Linked DNA regions of Variovorax paradoxus. The protein of the gene in region 1 interacts with the protein of each later gene in a pairwise test. Links are inferred from orthologs where the notes say so. Each region holds a gene or a part of one and is shown on either strand. Other genes may lie near its edges.

What was found. Proteins that work in one complex are often made in the same cells at the same time.
Region 2: the proteins of zapD (region 1) and ftsZ interact in binary tests that used the Escherichia coli proteins (3 or more experiments, as listed by UniProt). The link is inferred for Variovorax paradoxus from one-to-one orthologs.

What each region holds. Positions count from the first base shown.
Region 1 is NZ_JAUSXL010000002.1:2,989,444-2,996,482, forward strand. Bases 3,153-6,097 are described here. They hold zapD (cell division protein ZapD), read right to left. Parts: upstream 5,031-6,097; coding sequence 4,275-5,030; downstream 3,153-4,274. Other genes in these bases: QFZ47_RS17735 (acyltransferase family protein), read left to right, coding at 3,153-4,027; QFZ47_RS17740 (DNA gyrase inhibitor YacG), read right to left, coding at 4,045-4,263; QFZ47_RS17750 (alginate O-acetyltransferase AlgX-related protein), read right to left, coding at 5,067-6,086; QFZ47_RS17755 (MBOAT family O-acyltransferase), read right to left, coding at 6,093-6,097. In the rest of the region: bifunctional glutamate N-acetyltransferase/amino-acid acetyltransferase ArgJ, read left to right, coding at 1-692; QFZ47_RS17725 (ATP-binding protein), read left to right, coding at 689-1,564; QFZ47_RS17730 ((deoxy)nucleoside triphosphate pyrophosphohydrolase), read left to right, coding at 1,561-2,013; more of QFZ47_RS17735, read left to right, coding at 2,075-3,152; more of QFZ47_RS17755, read right to left, coding at 6,098-7,039. UniProt on the Escherichia coli protein: Cell division factor that enhances FtsZ-ring assembly. Directly interacts with FtsZ and promotes bundling of FtsZ protofilaments, with a reduction in FtsZ GTPase activity.
Region 2 is NZ_JAUSXL010000002.1:1,033,637-1,040,674, forward strand. The notes cover bases 2,441-5,384. They hold ftsZ (cell division protein FtsZ), read right to left. Parts: upstream 4,553-5,384; coding sequence 3,329-4,552; downstream 2,441-3,328. Other genes in these bases: lpxC (UDP-3-O-acyl-N-acetylglucosamine deacetylase), read right to left, coding at 2,441-3,123; ftsA (cell division protein FtsA), read right to left, coding at 4,722-5,384. In the rest of the region: QFZ47_RS08625 (alpha-methylserine aldolase), read right to left, coding at 1-374; QFZ47_RS08630 (LysR family transcriptional regulator), read left to right, coding at 487-1,446; QFZ47_RS08635 (hypothetical protein), read right to left, coding at 1,459-1,941; QFZ47_RS08640 (hypothetical protein), read right to left, coding at 2,009-2,185; more of lpxC, read right to left, coding at 2,200-2,440; more of ftsA, read right to left, coding at 5,385-5,951; QFZ47_RS08660 (cell division protein FtsQ/DivIB), read right to left, coding at 5,975-6,766; QFZ47_RS08665 (D-alanine--D-alanine ligase), read right to left, coding at 6,769-7,038. UniProt on the Escherichia coli protein: Essential cell division protein that forms a contractile ring structure (Z ring) at the future cell division site. The regulation of the ring assembly controls the timing and the location of cell division.

The DNA of each region.
Region 1 (7,039 bases):
TCAGCAAGGGCGCCGGCATGATCCGCCCGAACATGGCGACCATGCTGGGCTTCATGGCCACCGACGCAAAGATCGACCCGGCGCTGATCCAGCCGCTGGCCAAGCGGCTCGCCGATGCCTCGTTCAATCGCGTGACCATCGACGGCGATACCTCGACCAACGACTCCTTCGTGGTCATTGCCACGCAGAAGGCGGCGCACGCCACCATCACCTCGCTCGATTCGCCCGAAGGCCAGGCCCTGGTCGAAGCCATGCAGAACGTCGCGCGCCAACTGGCGCAGGCAATCGTGCGCGACGGCGAAGGCTCCACCAAGTTCATCACCATCCAGGTCGAAGGCGGGCGCGATGCCGCCGAGTGCAGGCAGGTGGCTTATGCCGTGGCGCATTCGCCGCTGGTCAAGACGGCGTTCTATGCCAGCGACCCCAACTTGGGCCGCATCCTCGCGGCCGTGGGCTACGCGGGCATCGAAGATCTCGACCAGACCGGCATCGACCTGTTCCTCGACGACGTGCACGTGGCCGTCAAGGGCGGGCGCAACCCGTCGTACCGCGAGGAAGACGGCCAGCGCGTGATGAAGCAGAGCGAGATCACGGTGCGCATCGGCCTGGGCCGCGGCAAGGCCAGCGAGACGGTGTGGACCTGCGACTTCAGCCACGAGTACGTGACCATCAACGCCGACTACCGGTCATGAATGAACAGTTCCAGAAGCTGATCGAGCGCGCCGAACAGCTGATCGGCCGCATCGAATCGATCCTGCCGCAGCCGCTGGCTGCACCGGCCGACTGGAACGCGTCGATCGCCTGGCGCTATCGGCGCCGCAGTTCGGGCCACGGCGTGCTCGAGCCCGTCAAGCACGTGGCTGCGATGGCACTCGATTCGCTGAAGGAAATCGACATCCAGAAGGAAAAGATCGAGCGCAACACGCGCCAGTTCGTCGAAGGCAAGCCGGCCAACAACGTGCTGCTGACCGGCGCGCGCGGCACGGGCAAGTCGTCGCTGATTCGCGCCTGCCTGCAGGCCTACGCGCCGCAGGGACTGCGCCTGATCGAGGTCGACAAGGCCGAACTCACCGACCTGCCCGACATCGTCGAGGTGGTGTCGCAGCGGCCCGAGAAGTTCATCGTGTTCAGCGACGACCTGAGCTTTGACGAGGGCGAGCCCGGCTACAAGGCGCTCAAGTCGATCCTCGACGGATCGATTGCCGCATCGACGCCCAACGTGCTGATCTACGCGACCAGCAACCGGCGCCACCTGCTGCCTGAATACATGAAGGACAACCTCAGCTACACCCACACCGAGGACGGCGAAGTCCATCCCGGCGAGGTGATCGAGGAAAAGATCTCGCTGTCGGAGCGCTTCGGCCTGTGGGTGAGCTTCTATCCGTTCAGCCAGAACGAATACCTCGCGATCGTCGCGCAATGGCTGTCGTCGTTCGGCGTCGACAAGGCCGCCATCGAGGCAGCGCGGCCCGAGGCGCTGGTCTGGGCGCTCGAGCGTGGTTCGCGCAGCGGCCGCGTGGCCTACCAGTTCGCGCGCGACTACGCGGGGCGGGCCACGGCATGAGCGCACAGCCGGGCCGCAAGCACACCGAGGTGGCCGTCGGCGTGCTGATCCGGCCGGCCGACGGCGCGCTGCTGCTGTCGACCCGCCCCGAGGGCAAGGCCTATGCGGGCTTCTGGGAATTCCCGGGCGGCAAGATCGAGGCCGGCGAGACGGTGGAGCAGGCACTGCGCCGCGAGCTGCACGAAGAACTCGGCATCACCATCGCGGGCGCCAACGCCTGGAAGATCACCGAGCACGACTATCCGCACGCGCTGGTGCGGCTGCACTGGTGCAAGGTCACGGCCTGGAGCGGCGAGTTCGAAATGCGCGAAGGCCAGGCCATGCGCTGGCAGCAACTGCCGCTGGACGTGGCGCCGGTGCTGCCGGGCGCGCTGCCGGTGCTCGAATGGCTGACCCAGGAGCGCGGCCTGCCCGCCTCGGCGGCGCTGGCGGTTTCGACACTGGCCTGATGGACAGGGCGGCGCGGATGCGCGGGCGCGTCCAGCGAACGCCGCGGGCCCGAGGCACGGCATGATGCATCCCAAGTACCGCCCCGACATCGACGGCCTGCGTGCCGTGGCGGTGGCCTCGGTGCTGGCCTTCCATGCGTTTCCCGATGCATTGCCGGGGGGCTTCATCGGGGTCGACATCTTCTTCGTGATCTCGGGTTTCCTGATCACGACCATCCTCATGCAGAGCCACGCGGCGGGCGACTTCAGCTACCGCGATTTCTACGCGCGGCGCATCCGGCGGATCTTTCCGGCGCTGACGCTGGTGCTCGCGGCCACGCTCGCCTTCGGCTGGTATGCGCTGCTGCCCAGGGAGTTCACGGAGCTCGGCAAGCAGGCGGCCGGCGGCGCGGCCTTCGTCGCCAACTTCATCTTCTGGGGCGAGGCCGGCTATTTCGACACCGCCGCGGAGGCCAAGCCGCTGCTGCACCTCTGGTCGCTGGGCATCGAGGAGCAGTTCTACATCTTCTGGCCCATGCTGCTGGCGTTCGCCTGGCGCCGGCGCTGGCCGGTCCTTCGGCTGCTGTGGGTGCTCGCGGCGGCGTCGTTCCTGGTCAACGTGCTGACCATCCATCCCTATCGCACCGCGGCTTTCTACTCGCCCGCTTCGCGCTTCTGGGAACTGATGGTGGGCGGGATCCTGGCCTGCATGCGCCTGCAGTCCGCCAACAAGCAGACGCCGGCACCGGCCTGGCGCAGCCACCTGCAGTCGTGCCTGGGCGTGGGGCTGATCGTGCTCGGGCTCGTGATGACCCGCAGCGACAAGGCGTTTCCGGGTTGGTGGGCGCTGCTGCCCACGCTGGGCGCGGCGAGCTGCATCGCGGCCGGACCGGCGGGCGTGCTCAACAGGCACCTGCTCGCGAGCCGCCCGATGGTGTGGATCGGCCTCATCAGCTACCCGCTCTATCTGTGGCATTGGCCTTTGCTGGTGTATGCGCGCATCGTGGAAGAGGGCGAGCCGGCGGCGTGGATTCGCGCGGCTCTGTTGCTGGCGAGCGTGGTTCTGGCCTGGCTCACCTATCGCTTCGTCGAGCGCTTCACGCGGGCGCGAGCGCACGCCGGCATGCTGCGTGCGCTCGGGGGCGTCAGCGTGGCGATTGCGGTCGCCGGCCTGCTCGCGCTGGGCGGCATGCCGCCGCGAAACGGCAGCGACCTGCTGCGCAAGGTGACTGACGCCACCGTGGACGACAACTACTACGCCGGATTCGAGCAGCAGAAGCTCGGCGCCTACCCGGTCAAGCGCGTGGGCAGCGGGCCGCGCACGGTCTTGCTGATCGGCGACAGCCACATCCAGCAATACGCACCCCGTGCCATGGCGCTCGCAGGCAGCGCGCCCGCGCGCATGGCAACGACCTATTTCTCGACCTATGGCGCCTGCCCGCCGGTGCCCGGCATGGTCGCCGAAGGCAACCCGGGTTGCGAGCAGGCGCGCAGCGAGATGCTGGCGTTGGCGCTCGATCCGCGGATCGATACCGTGGTGGTCGGGGCCTGCTGGAACTGCTATTTCACGGGCAATTTCCCGCTGCCGTTCTACTTTCGCGAAGGTGATGCGGCCTATCTCGTGAACAACGGCGGCGACGGCCTCGGCCGCTCGCTGGCCTCGCTCGAGAAGCTGCTGGCCGAACTGGTGCGGCAAAAGAAGAAGGTCTACCTGCTGCTGGACAACGCGAGCGGCCCCGAGTTCGAACCGCGCCGGCTCATCGAAGGCAGCCGCATGGGCCGGATGGTGGCGCTGCACAGCACGCCCACGGCGCCCCTGCCGCCGGAACAGGCGCGGCTCAACGAGCAGCTGAAAGCCCTGGCGCGGGCGAGCGGTGCGGAGCCCATCGATGTGATGGCGAGGCTTTGCACCGATGGACAGTGCCTGCGGGCAACGCCCGACGACGCACCGGTCTACAAGGACCGGGAGCATCTGCGCCCGGCCTACGTCCGCCAATACGCGGACTATCTCGACCGCATCCTTCTGGCGCCGTAGCAGCGCCGGATGGAACGCTACTGCACTTTCTTCGGATCGCCGAAAGGCTCGTCGTCGGCCGGTGCTTCGGCCGGCATCCGGAACTCCTCGCTGGCCCAGGCGCCGAAGTCGACGCCCTTGCACCGCGCGCTGCAGAACGGGCGGAAGGGGTTGCGCTCGGCATAGACGCTGTCGCCACCGCATGCGGGGCAGCGGACGATCCGCTCGCCGATCTTGTTCTTGTTCGCGTCGTTCATTGCCCAGCGGCTCAAGCGCAGAGGGTGAGTTCGAATGCGACGTCGTCGGTGCTCGGATGCAGGCGGTCGTCGGCTTCGTGCCGCATCATCCGTACCGACACCATGAGCCGGTTGCCGCTGATTTCGGGAATCAGCCCCAGCTGCGGATCGATGCGCAGGCGCAGCAGCTGGAAGCTGCGCCCCTGCGGCAGGTTCTGCTGGAACTGCCCGCCGGTGGCCATGACCTTGTACGGCACATCGGCATCGCGCAGCAGCTTGAGCAGCAGGTAGATGGATTCGGCCAGCGGCGAAAGCGTGGCCGACCAGCGTTCGAGGTCGGCGCGGCGGCTGGCCGCGCTGCGATGCTGCCATGCGTAGTAAGCGGGCAGGTCGAATTCGCAGGTGCCGCCAGGAATGCCCGCGCGGCTGCGAATGCTCATGAGCCATTCGTTTTCCGTCAGCGACTGGCCGGCCTTGCCGGCGACGGCATTGAGCGTGGCGAAATTGCGTTCCAGCTGGCCCACCACCTGGTCGAGCACGGCCTCGGCAATGGCCGGATTGCCCCGGTAGCTGTTGAAGACGTTCTTGTGCTTGTCGAGATCGCGCATCACGTCGGCCTTGAGGTCGGCGCGCGCGGCAACGTCCATGATCTCGAAGATCGTGACCAGCGCGTAGTGGTGCGAGAGCGCGGACTCCGCGGGCACCAGCTCCCCGAGCCGGCGAAACAGGTGCTCCAGCCGCAGGTAGGTGCGGATGCGCTCGTTGAAGGGGTACTCGTAGAGGATCACGCGGTTCTATAGCTTTCCTGTCGCCAAATCATAGCGTCAGGGCGATTTCGATGGAGGCGTCGGCACCACCTCGCGCACGGCCGCGAGCATGCGCTCGCCGAGCTCGAGTTGGCCGTGCATGGACATGTGGGTGTCGTTCGAAAAATAGAAGTCGCGAATCTGCGTGCGTTTCTCGCGCGCGAATGCGTAGAGATCCGGTCCCGGCAGCCCGGACGTGCGGAACCCGGCCTCGAAATCCTTCGAGTAGTCGGGCTTCAGGTACACGGTGGTCTTGTTGGGAATCACCATCCACATGATAGGAAGCTTGCTGTGCGCCTTTGTGAAATTCTTCATCCATTCCAAATGCGCAGGGGTCAGCGGCCCATTGTCGTCATCTTCAGCGAAAAAGGGCATCTTGTCGCACGAGCGGTGGGAGAAGAGCTTGCAACCATCGGGCACCGGGCGCACCCAGGTGTTCCAGTCGAAGTAGATGTCTGTTGCAGACTTTTTCGCTTTCCAGGTGTTGTAGTAGGTCGTGATGCCCGTCATGAACTGCACGTTCCAGTTGGACGCGGGGTTCGGCACGGTCTCGTCCGGCGTGATCAGCGGATGGTCCATGGCGTCGAAGGGCCGGATCATCTTCTGGCACTTCATGCTGTCCTTGGTGCGGTCGCCGAGCAGGCGTTCCACGCTCTCGATGATGATCAGCTTGCCCTTGAACCCGGTGCGCTCGATCCATTGGTCGAAGTCGCCGCAGAGCGCGTTCTCGTACTGGCCCCAGTAGGTGGTCGAGACGCGGTAGCCGGCCTTGACGAGGACCGACTGCCAGCGGAAGGTCATCGAGAAACTGTCGCCGATGACCAGCACGTCGGCCTGGTCGACCGGCGTGCCCTTCAGGTAGGCGGGGTCCACCTTGGGCGGCGGGGCGGTCCAGCCGAATTCGCGCTCGGACAGGCGGCCGATCCGCGTGAGGTCGCCGTAAGGCACGGGGCTGGTGAGCGAAACGATCCACAGCACCATCAGGACGATGTAGCCGATCAGGAAGAACCGCAGCCAGACTTTCGCGGGCGTCGTCATGTCGAATCAGAATTGGAAGTAAAGGAACGGGCTGTAGTTGCCCAGCTTCGAGACGCACCAGGCGAAGAGCGCGAAGGTGCCGATCGCCAGCACGGCCGCGGAGCACCAGGCCATGACGGGCTGGCCGGCCACCGCCTTCGGGTGGGGAATCCAGCGCTCGAGCGTGATCGTCGGAGGCAGTGCCAGGCAGATGACGATGCCCGCGAGCATGGTCTGGAAGAACTCGGGCTTGCGGAACGGAACCGGCCCGAGTTCGCTGAACGCGGAAGGCGGTGCGCCATGCAGGCCGAGCATGCCCTTGTAGATGGCCATGGCCGTGTGCAGGCCGTCGGCGCGGAACACGATCCAGGCCAGCACCACGCACAGGAAGGTCAGGAACCAGCCCAGCACGCGTGCGACCGGACCGGCCGGAATGTTGCGCCGCACCTTGGCGTTCCAGAGGTGGTTGATCATCAGGAACACGCCGTGCAGCGCGCCCCAGATCACGAAGGTCCAGGCGGCCCCGTGCCAGAGGCCGCCGAGCAGCATCGTGAGGAACAGGTTCAGGTAGCGCCGGGCCGGCCCCTTGCGGTTGCCGCCCAGCGGCACGTAGAGGTAGTCGCGCAGGAAGTTCGACAGCGAGATGTGCCAGCGCCGCCAGAACTCGATGATGTTGGTCGACTTGTAGGGCGAGCGAAAGTTGAGCGGAAGCTGCACGCCCAGGCACAGCGACAGGCCGACCGCCATGTCCGAGTAGCCCGAGAAGTCGAAATAGATCTGCAGCGTGTAGGCGAGCGCGCCGAACCACGCGGTGTAGAGCGTGGGCTCGATGCCCTTGTGCACGCCGTTGAACATCATGTCGGCGTATTGGCCCACCGGGTCGGCGATCAAGAGCTTCTTGGCCAGGCCGAAGGTGAAGATCGCAATGCCGAGCGCCACCTTGTTGGGGTCGAGCCGGTAGGTGGCCGCATTGG
Region 2 (7,038 bases), 2.0 Mb from region 1 along the record:
GACAGCGCACCGGAACTCACGCGCACTTCGGCAAACTTCGAGCCGAACACCTCGGCGGCCAGCTCGGCCGCAATGACCTCGATGCGCTCGATGGCCTCCAGCCCCACTTCGTACTTGTCGCCCGGGTAGCCCAGCGAGGCACGCGAGCCGAGGCCGCGCGCGAGCAGCGCCTCGGCGGCCGGGTTCATCACGTTGGTGGCGGGGTTGAGGTTCAGGCCCTCGCGGTCATGGATGCGGTGGTTGTCGTCCGCGAGCCTTTCGATCTCGGCGGCGATGCCCGCTGCATCGCGCGCGGCGGCATCGGCAGCGATGGCGAGCACATGGTCTTCGCTGGCGGCGGGAACCCAGGAGCGGCGTTGAAGGGCGGCGGGCATGCGGCGTATCTCGTTGGAAGTGGCAGGTGGCCGCATGGTCGCTTGCGCCATCACTGCGGGCAACACGGATAATCTGGGCCCGAGCCATAGAAAAACTTGGGGTCCACATCGCATGCCGCTTGCACCACCCCGCCCTCGCCTGCCTCCGCACACGGCCGTTCGCGCCTTCGAGGCTGCCGCACGCCACTGCAGCTTCGCGCGCGCGGCCGAAGAGCTGTTCGTCACGCCGGCTGCCGTCGCGCACCAGATCAAGGCGCTGGAGACCTGGGCCGGCGGCGCGCTGTTCGAGCGCCACAGCCAGGGCATCCGCCTCAGCGCGCATGGACGGCGCGCGCTGCCCGCGCTCAGCGCCGCGGTCGACCAGTTCGGCCTCGCGGTGCAGGCACTGCGGCACGAGACGCAGACCGCCGCGCGCCGCAGCACGCTGCAGGTCGCGGCCCTGCCGGCGATGGCCCAGCTGTGGCTGTCGCCGCGGCTTTCGCGGCTGAAGGCGGCGCTGCCCGGCGTGCAGGTGTCCGTGACGGCGCTCGAGCAGCCGCCGAACTTCCGCCGCGAACCCTTCGACCTCGGCCTGTTCTATGCACGCGCCGGCGATCGCATCGAAACGGCCGTCGGCGCGCAGGGCATGGTGCTCGCACGCGACCGGCTCGTGCCGGTGTGCAGCCCGCGCATCCAGCAGCCGCTGCCAAGCGGCCGTCCGCGCCCGCTCGACGACCTGTTCGATGTGCTGGCCCGCTGCGGCGGACTGCACGACACCGTGTGGCACGACGACTGGGCGCGCTGGCTGCAGGCCGTGCGTCCCGGCACCACCGCGGCAGAGGCCGACACACTGGCCGCCGGCCCGGACTTCTCGCTCTATGGCCTCGCGCTGCAGGCGGCGCTCGACGGTGAAGGCGTGCTCATGGGCCGCGAACGTCTGGTGGCGCCGCTGCTCGCGCAGGGCAGGCTGCATGCGCCCTGGGGGCGGCCGAAGGTATTGGGGGACACGCTCGTTCTGCTGGTGCCCGCGCACCGCAAGGGACCGCTGCTGGCGCAGCAGGTGCAGGCGTTGCAGGCGCTGGCTGCGGGCTGAGGCCGCGGACTGCTACCTTCGAAAGTTCAGCCGCCCGTTCGTCCAGCATCCGTCGATCCGCCGATCGTCGACGATCAGGCCGACCCAGGGCCGCGTGATGTCCGGGCTGCCCAGGTTGATGTAGCGGCCGACCAGCCTGTCGGGCGCGATGTACCGGACGTCGAGCAGGGCCTGCCGTTTGCCGCCGTCCCAGTCGAACAGCAGGTAGAAGCGGCTGCCGGCCGCCTTGACGACCGCCTTGCCTTCCTTCCAGGCCTGCGCGGTGTCGCCCGGAATGGTCGGGTCCGCGCCGCCATTCCATCGACTGGACCACGCGCCTGCAATCGAATCCGGAACCTCTTCGATGATCGAACCCCAGCGTTGCGCATTCGGGTCGTCGGCGCCGCCGCCCAGCTCGACGCCGTCGGCGAATTCGTCCACGTCGAGGCCGTCCGGGTCCGGGGCATCCTGGACGCCGAACGGATTCCTCGTGGGTTGTTCAGGGTGTGTGTTCATGGCGCCATCGTGCGCCTGCACCTTTCGCCTGGCATGCCGTTTCCGGACATGCGAACGCAGGAGAAAGCTACGCCACCCGTTCAGCGATCAGCACGGCGAAGAAGCCGAACGCCGCAAGCAGCGTCCACTTGAGCACGATCCACCCGATGCGCCGGTACTTGACCTGGCCCGTTCCCGCATAGAACGCGAACAACACGCCCGCCACCAGCAGAAGCAGCAGGATGGCCCAGCGGAAGAGAAGCATCGCCCGAACGCTGCCTACCAGGCCCGCGCCACTTCGCCGAAACCGCGCGGTGCGCGCTTTTCGTCTTCGAAGGTGACGACCTCGTAGGCATCGCTGTGGGCCAGCAGTTCGCGCAGCAGCTTGTTGTTGAGCGCGTGGCCCGAGCGGAACGCGGTGTACGCCGCGAGCAGCGGCTTGCCGATGATGTACAGGTCGCCCATGGCGTCGAGGATCTTGTGCTTCACGAACTCGTCGTCGTAGCGCAGGCCTCCGGCATTGAGCACCTTGGTGTCGTCCATCACGATGGCGTTGTCCAGGCCGCCGCCGAGCGCCAGGCCCTTGCTGCGCATGTATTCCACTTCCTTGGTGAAGCCGAAGGTGCGGGCACGTGCGATGTCGCGGCTGTAGGAACCGGTGCCCAGATCGAACTCCACGCGCTGGCCGGTGGAGTTGACCACGCGGTGGTCGAAGTCGATCTCGAAGCTGAGCTTGTAGCCGTGGTAGGGCTCCAGGCTGGCCCACTTCTCGTTGGCGCCCTCGCCTTCGCGCACCTCGACCTTGCGCGTCACGCGGATGAAGCGGCGCGGCGCCTTCTGCAGCTCGATGCCCGCGCTTTGCAGCAGGAACACGAAGGACGAGGCCGACCCGTCGAGGATCGGCACTTCGTCGGCCGTGATGTCGATGTAGAGGTTGTCGATGCCCAGGCCCGCGCAGGCCGACATCAGGTGCTCGACCGTCTGCACCTTGGCGCCGCCGGTCGAGACGGTGGAGGCCAGGCGCGTGTCGGTCACCGCTTCGGCGGTCATGCGGATGTCGACCGGCTCGGGCAGGTCGACGCGCCGGAACACGATGCCGGTGTCCACCGGAGCGGGGCGCAGCGTGAGTTCCACGCGCTGGCCGCTGTGTAGCCCCACGCCCACGGCGCGGCTGATCGACTTGAGGGTTCGTTGTTGCAGCACGCCGAAGATTTTAGGCGCGCGGCGGCCATGCCGCCCTATTCCCCTCGCTATGGCAGCGATAGACATGGGTTCTATGCCAGGCGACCGGCGATGGACGCAAAGGGCACGAAGCGGACGCAGCGCCTAGAGTCGGCGGAAGTCCCTTTCAGGTCTTCCCCGTACCCCTTGCGAACCTTCGTGCCCTCTGCGTTCGGTTGCCTTGCCGTCAATCCGCTTGACGGCGCAGGAATGCCGGGATCTCGAAGTCGTCCATGCCGCCCGACGACAGCGCATCCACCTTGGCCGCGGCCATGGTGCGGTTGGTGCGCCACACGCTGGGAACGGCCATGCCGTCGTAGTTCGGCTGGTGGTTGCCGCCGCCGTGGCCGGCGTGGCCCGCATGGCCAGCGCCGAGCGTGGGCACGTTGAACGGGATGTTGTCGGTGCCGGTGCGGATCACTTCGAGCGTCGGGGCCTGGCGGCGCGCATCGGCGCGCGACAGGCCGGTGGCCACCACGGTCACGCGCATCTGGTCGCCCAGGCTTTCGTCGTAGGCCGCGCCGTAGATCACGTGCGCATCGGGCGAGGCGTAGGCGCGGATGGTGTTCATCGCGAGCTTCGACTCGTTGAGCTTGAGCGAACCCTTCGATGCGGTCACCAGCACCAGCACGCCCTTGGCGCCCGAGAGGTCGATGCCTTCGAGCAGCGGGCAGGCCACGGCCTGTTCGGCGGCGATGCGCGCGCGGTCCGGGCCGGCGGCGGCGGCCGTGCCCATCATGGCCTTGCCGGGCTCGCCCATCACGGTGCGCACGTCTTCGAAGTCGACATTCACGCCGCCGTACTCGTTGATGATTTCCGAGATGCCGCCCACGGCGTTCTTGAGCACGTCGTTGGCATGCGCGAAGGCTTCGTCCTGCGTGATGTCCTCGCCCAGCACGTCGAGCAGCTTCTCGTTGAGCACCACGATCAGCGAGTCGACGTTGGCCTCGAGCTCGGCCAGGCCAGCATCGGCGTTGGTCATGCGGCGCCCGCCCTCCCAGTCGAAGGGCTTGGTCACCACGCCCACGGTGAGGATGCCCATCTCCTTGGCCACGCGCGCGATCACGGGTGCGGCGCCAGTGCCGGTGCCGCCACCCATGCCGGCCGTGATGAAGAGCATGTGCGCGCCGTCGATGGCCGCGCGGATGTCGTCCACCGCGGCTTCGGCCGCGTCACGGCCCTTGTCGGGCTTGCTGCCCGCGCCCAGGCCGCTGGTGCCCAGCTGGATGATCTTGTGCGCGTTGCTGCGCTGGAGCGCCTGCGCGTCGGTGTTGGCGCAAACGAACTGCACGCCCTGCACGCCACGCTCCATCATGTGCGCGACAGCATTGCCGCCGCCGCCGCCGACGCCGATCACCTTGATCTGGGTGCCTTGGTTGAATTCTTCGACTTCGATCATTTCGATGGTCATTTCTTACTCCTTGAATTTGCAGTTGCCGTTGTGTATCTATGAATTTTTCTGGTGTCTTGACGAGTTCAACGAAGCTGTCGTCGCGGCGGTGGACCTGTGCGCCGCCATCGCTCGTTGAAATGCAAGGGCGGACCGCCGCGCGCAAGCCAGAGTGGGGAGTGGTTCATGGTCAGAAGTTCCCCACGATGAAGTCCTTGAAACGTCCGAACGCAGTCTTTACGGATCCGTTCTTCTGCGCGACCTTGAAGCCGCGCATGCGTGCGAAGCGTGCTTCCTCGAGCAAGCCCATCACGGTGGCCGCGCGCGGCTGCGCCACCATGTCGGAGAGCGCGCTCGAATACTTCGGAATGCCGCGCCGCACCGGCTTCAGGAAGATGTCCTCGCCGAGCTCGACCATGCCTGGCATCACCGCGCTGCCGCCCGTGAGCACCACGCCCGAGGACAGCACTTCTTCGTAGCCCGACTCGCGCACCACCTGCTGCACCAGCGAGAAAATCTCCTCGATGCGCGGCTCGATCACGCCGGCCAGCGCCTGCTTGCTCAGCATGCGCGGGCCGCGGTCGCCCAGGCCCGGCACTTCGACCTGCTGGTCGGGGTCGGCCAGCAGTTGCTTGGCATAGCCGCTCTCGACCTTGATGTCTTCCGCGTCCTTGGTGGGCGTGCGCAGCGCCATCGCGATGTCGCTCGTGATGAGGTCGCCCGCGATCGGGATCACGGCCGTGTGGCGGATCGCGCCGTTGGTGAAGATGGCCACGTCGGTGGTGCCCGCGCCAATGTCGACCAGCACCACGCCGAGCTCGCGCTCGTCTTCGGTCAGCACCGCCTGGCTCGAGGCCAGCGGGTTGAGCATCAGCTGGTCGACCTCGAGGCCGCAGCGGCGCACGCACTTGATGATGTTCTCGGCCGCGCTCTGCGCGCCGGTCACGATGTGCACCTTGGCCTCCAGGCGCATGCCGCTCATGCCGATCGGCTCCTTCACGTCCTGGCCGTCGATCACGAACTCCTGCGGCTCCACCAGCAAGAGGCGCTGGTCGCTCGAGATGTTGATGGCGCGCGCGGTTTCCACCACGCGGGCCACGTCGGCGGGCGTGACTTCCTTGTCCTTCACCGCCACCATGCCGCTCGAATTGATGCCGCGGATGTGGCTGCCGGTGATGCCGGTGTAGACGCGGCTGATCTTGCAGTCGGCCATCAGCTCGGCCTCCTTCAAGGCCTGCTGGATGCTCTGCACGGTGGCGTCGATGTTCACCACCACGCCTCGCTTCAGGCCATTGCTCGGCGCAATGCCGAGCCCCGCGAGCTTGAGTTCGCCGCCGGGCAGCACCTCGGCCACCACCACCATCACCTTGGCGGTTCCGATGTCGAGTCCGACAACCAGGTCTTTGTATTCTTTGGGCATTGAATGTCCTCGGTATTCGCTATCTATTTCTTCTTGGTCTTGGGGTCGGCAACGACGACCGTGGTGACGCCGCGAAGACGCAGCGCATAGGCGTCGTTGTGCCGCAGGTCGGCCCCCTCGACGTCCGCCGCGGTGCGGCGGTACTGGCCCGCGACCTGGGTCACGGTCTTCAGGAAACGCTGCGTGCGGGCCGTCACTTCCTCGGGCTGGCCGCGGCCCAGTTCGATCTCGGCGCCGGTGTCCAGCACCACCTTCCAGCTGCCCCGGCTCGACAGCGTGAGTTCTTCCACGCTGAAGTCATAGGGCTGGAACAGCGGCGCAATCACGCGGTACATGCCAAGCACCTGCCCGGCCTGCTCGATGGGACCGTCGAGCCGCGGCAGCCGGTCGTCCACCTCGGCCACGTTGGCTTCGAACACCTCGCCAAAGCCGTTGATCAGCTTCGATCCGGCATCGTCGCCCCAGTTGGCCACCGGCACCTGCTCGGTCAGCGTCACGCGCAGCTTGTTCGGGAACTCGCGCCGCACCACCGCCTTGCGCACCCATGGCACCGACTCGAAAGCGCTTCTCGCACGCGCCAGGTCGACGGTGAAGAAGTTGCCTGCGAGCTGCGGCGCGACGTTCGCGCGCAGCGTCACCGTGTTGTTGTGCGTCACGTCGCCGTCGACCTTGATGCCGCCGATGGGAAAGAACGGCTGGCGCAGCACCCACCATGCGCCCGCCGCCAGCAGCATGAGCGCCACCACCACGAACGCCAGGTTCGAGACGATGTTCATGAGCTTGACGTCAAACGGAACAGGGATGCTGTCGGCCATGGCTATTGCGCTCCCCCCGCGGCATCCAGCGAAGCCGAGGCCAGCACGCGCAGGCACAGGTCTTCGTAGGCAATGCCCGATGCGCGCGCCGACATGGGCACCAGCGAATGGCTGGTCATGCCGGGCGAGGTGTTCATCTCCAGCAGGAAAGGCTTGCGGTCGCTCGCGCGGATCATCACGTCGGCGCGGCCCCAGCCGCGGCAGCCGAGCGTGTGGTACGCGGCCAGCGTGATGCGCTGGATCTCGTGCTCCTCGGCTTCGGGCAGGCCGCT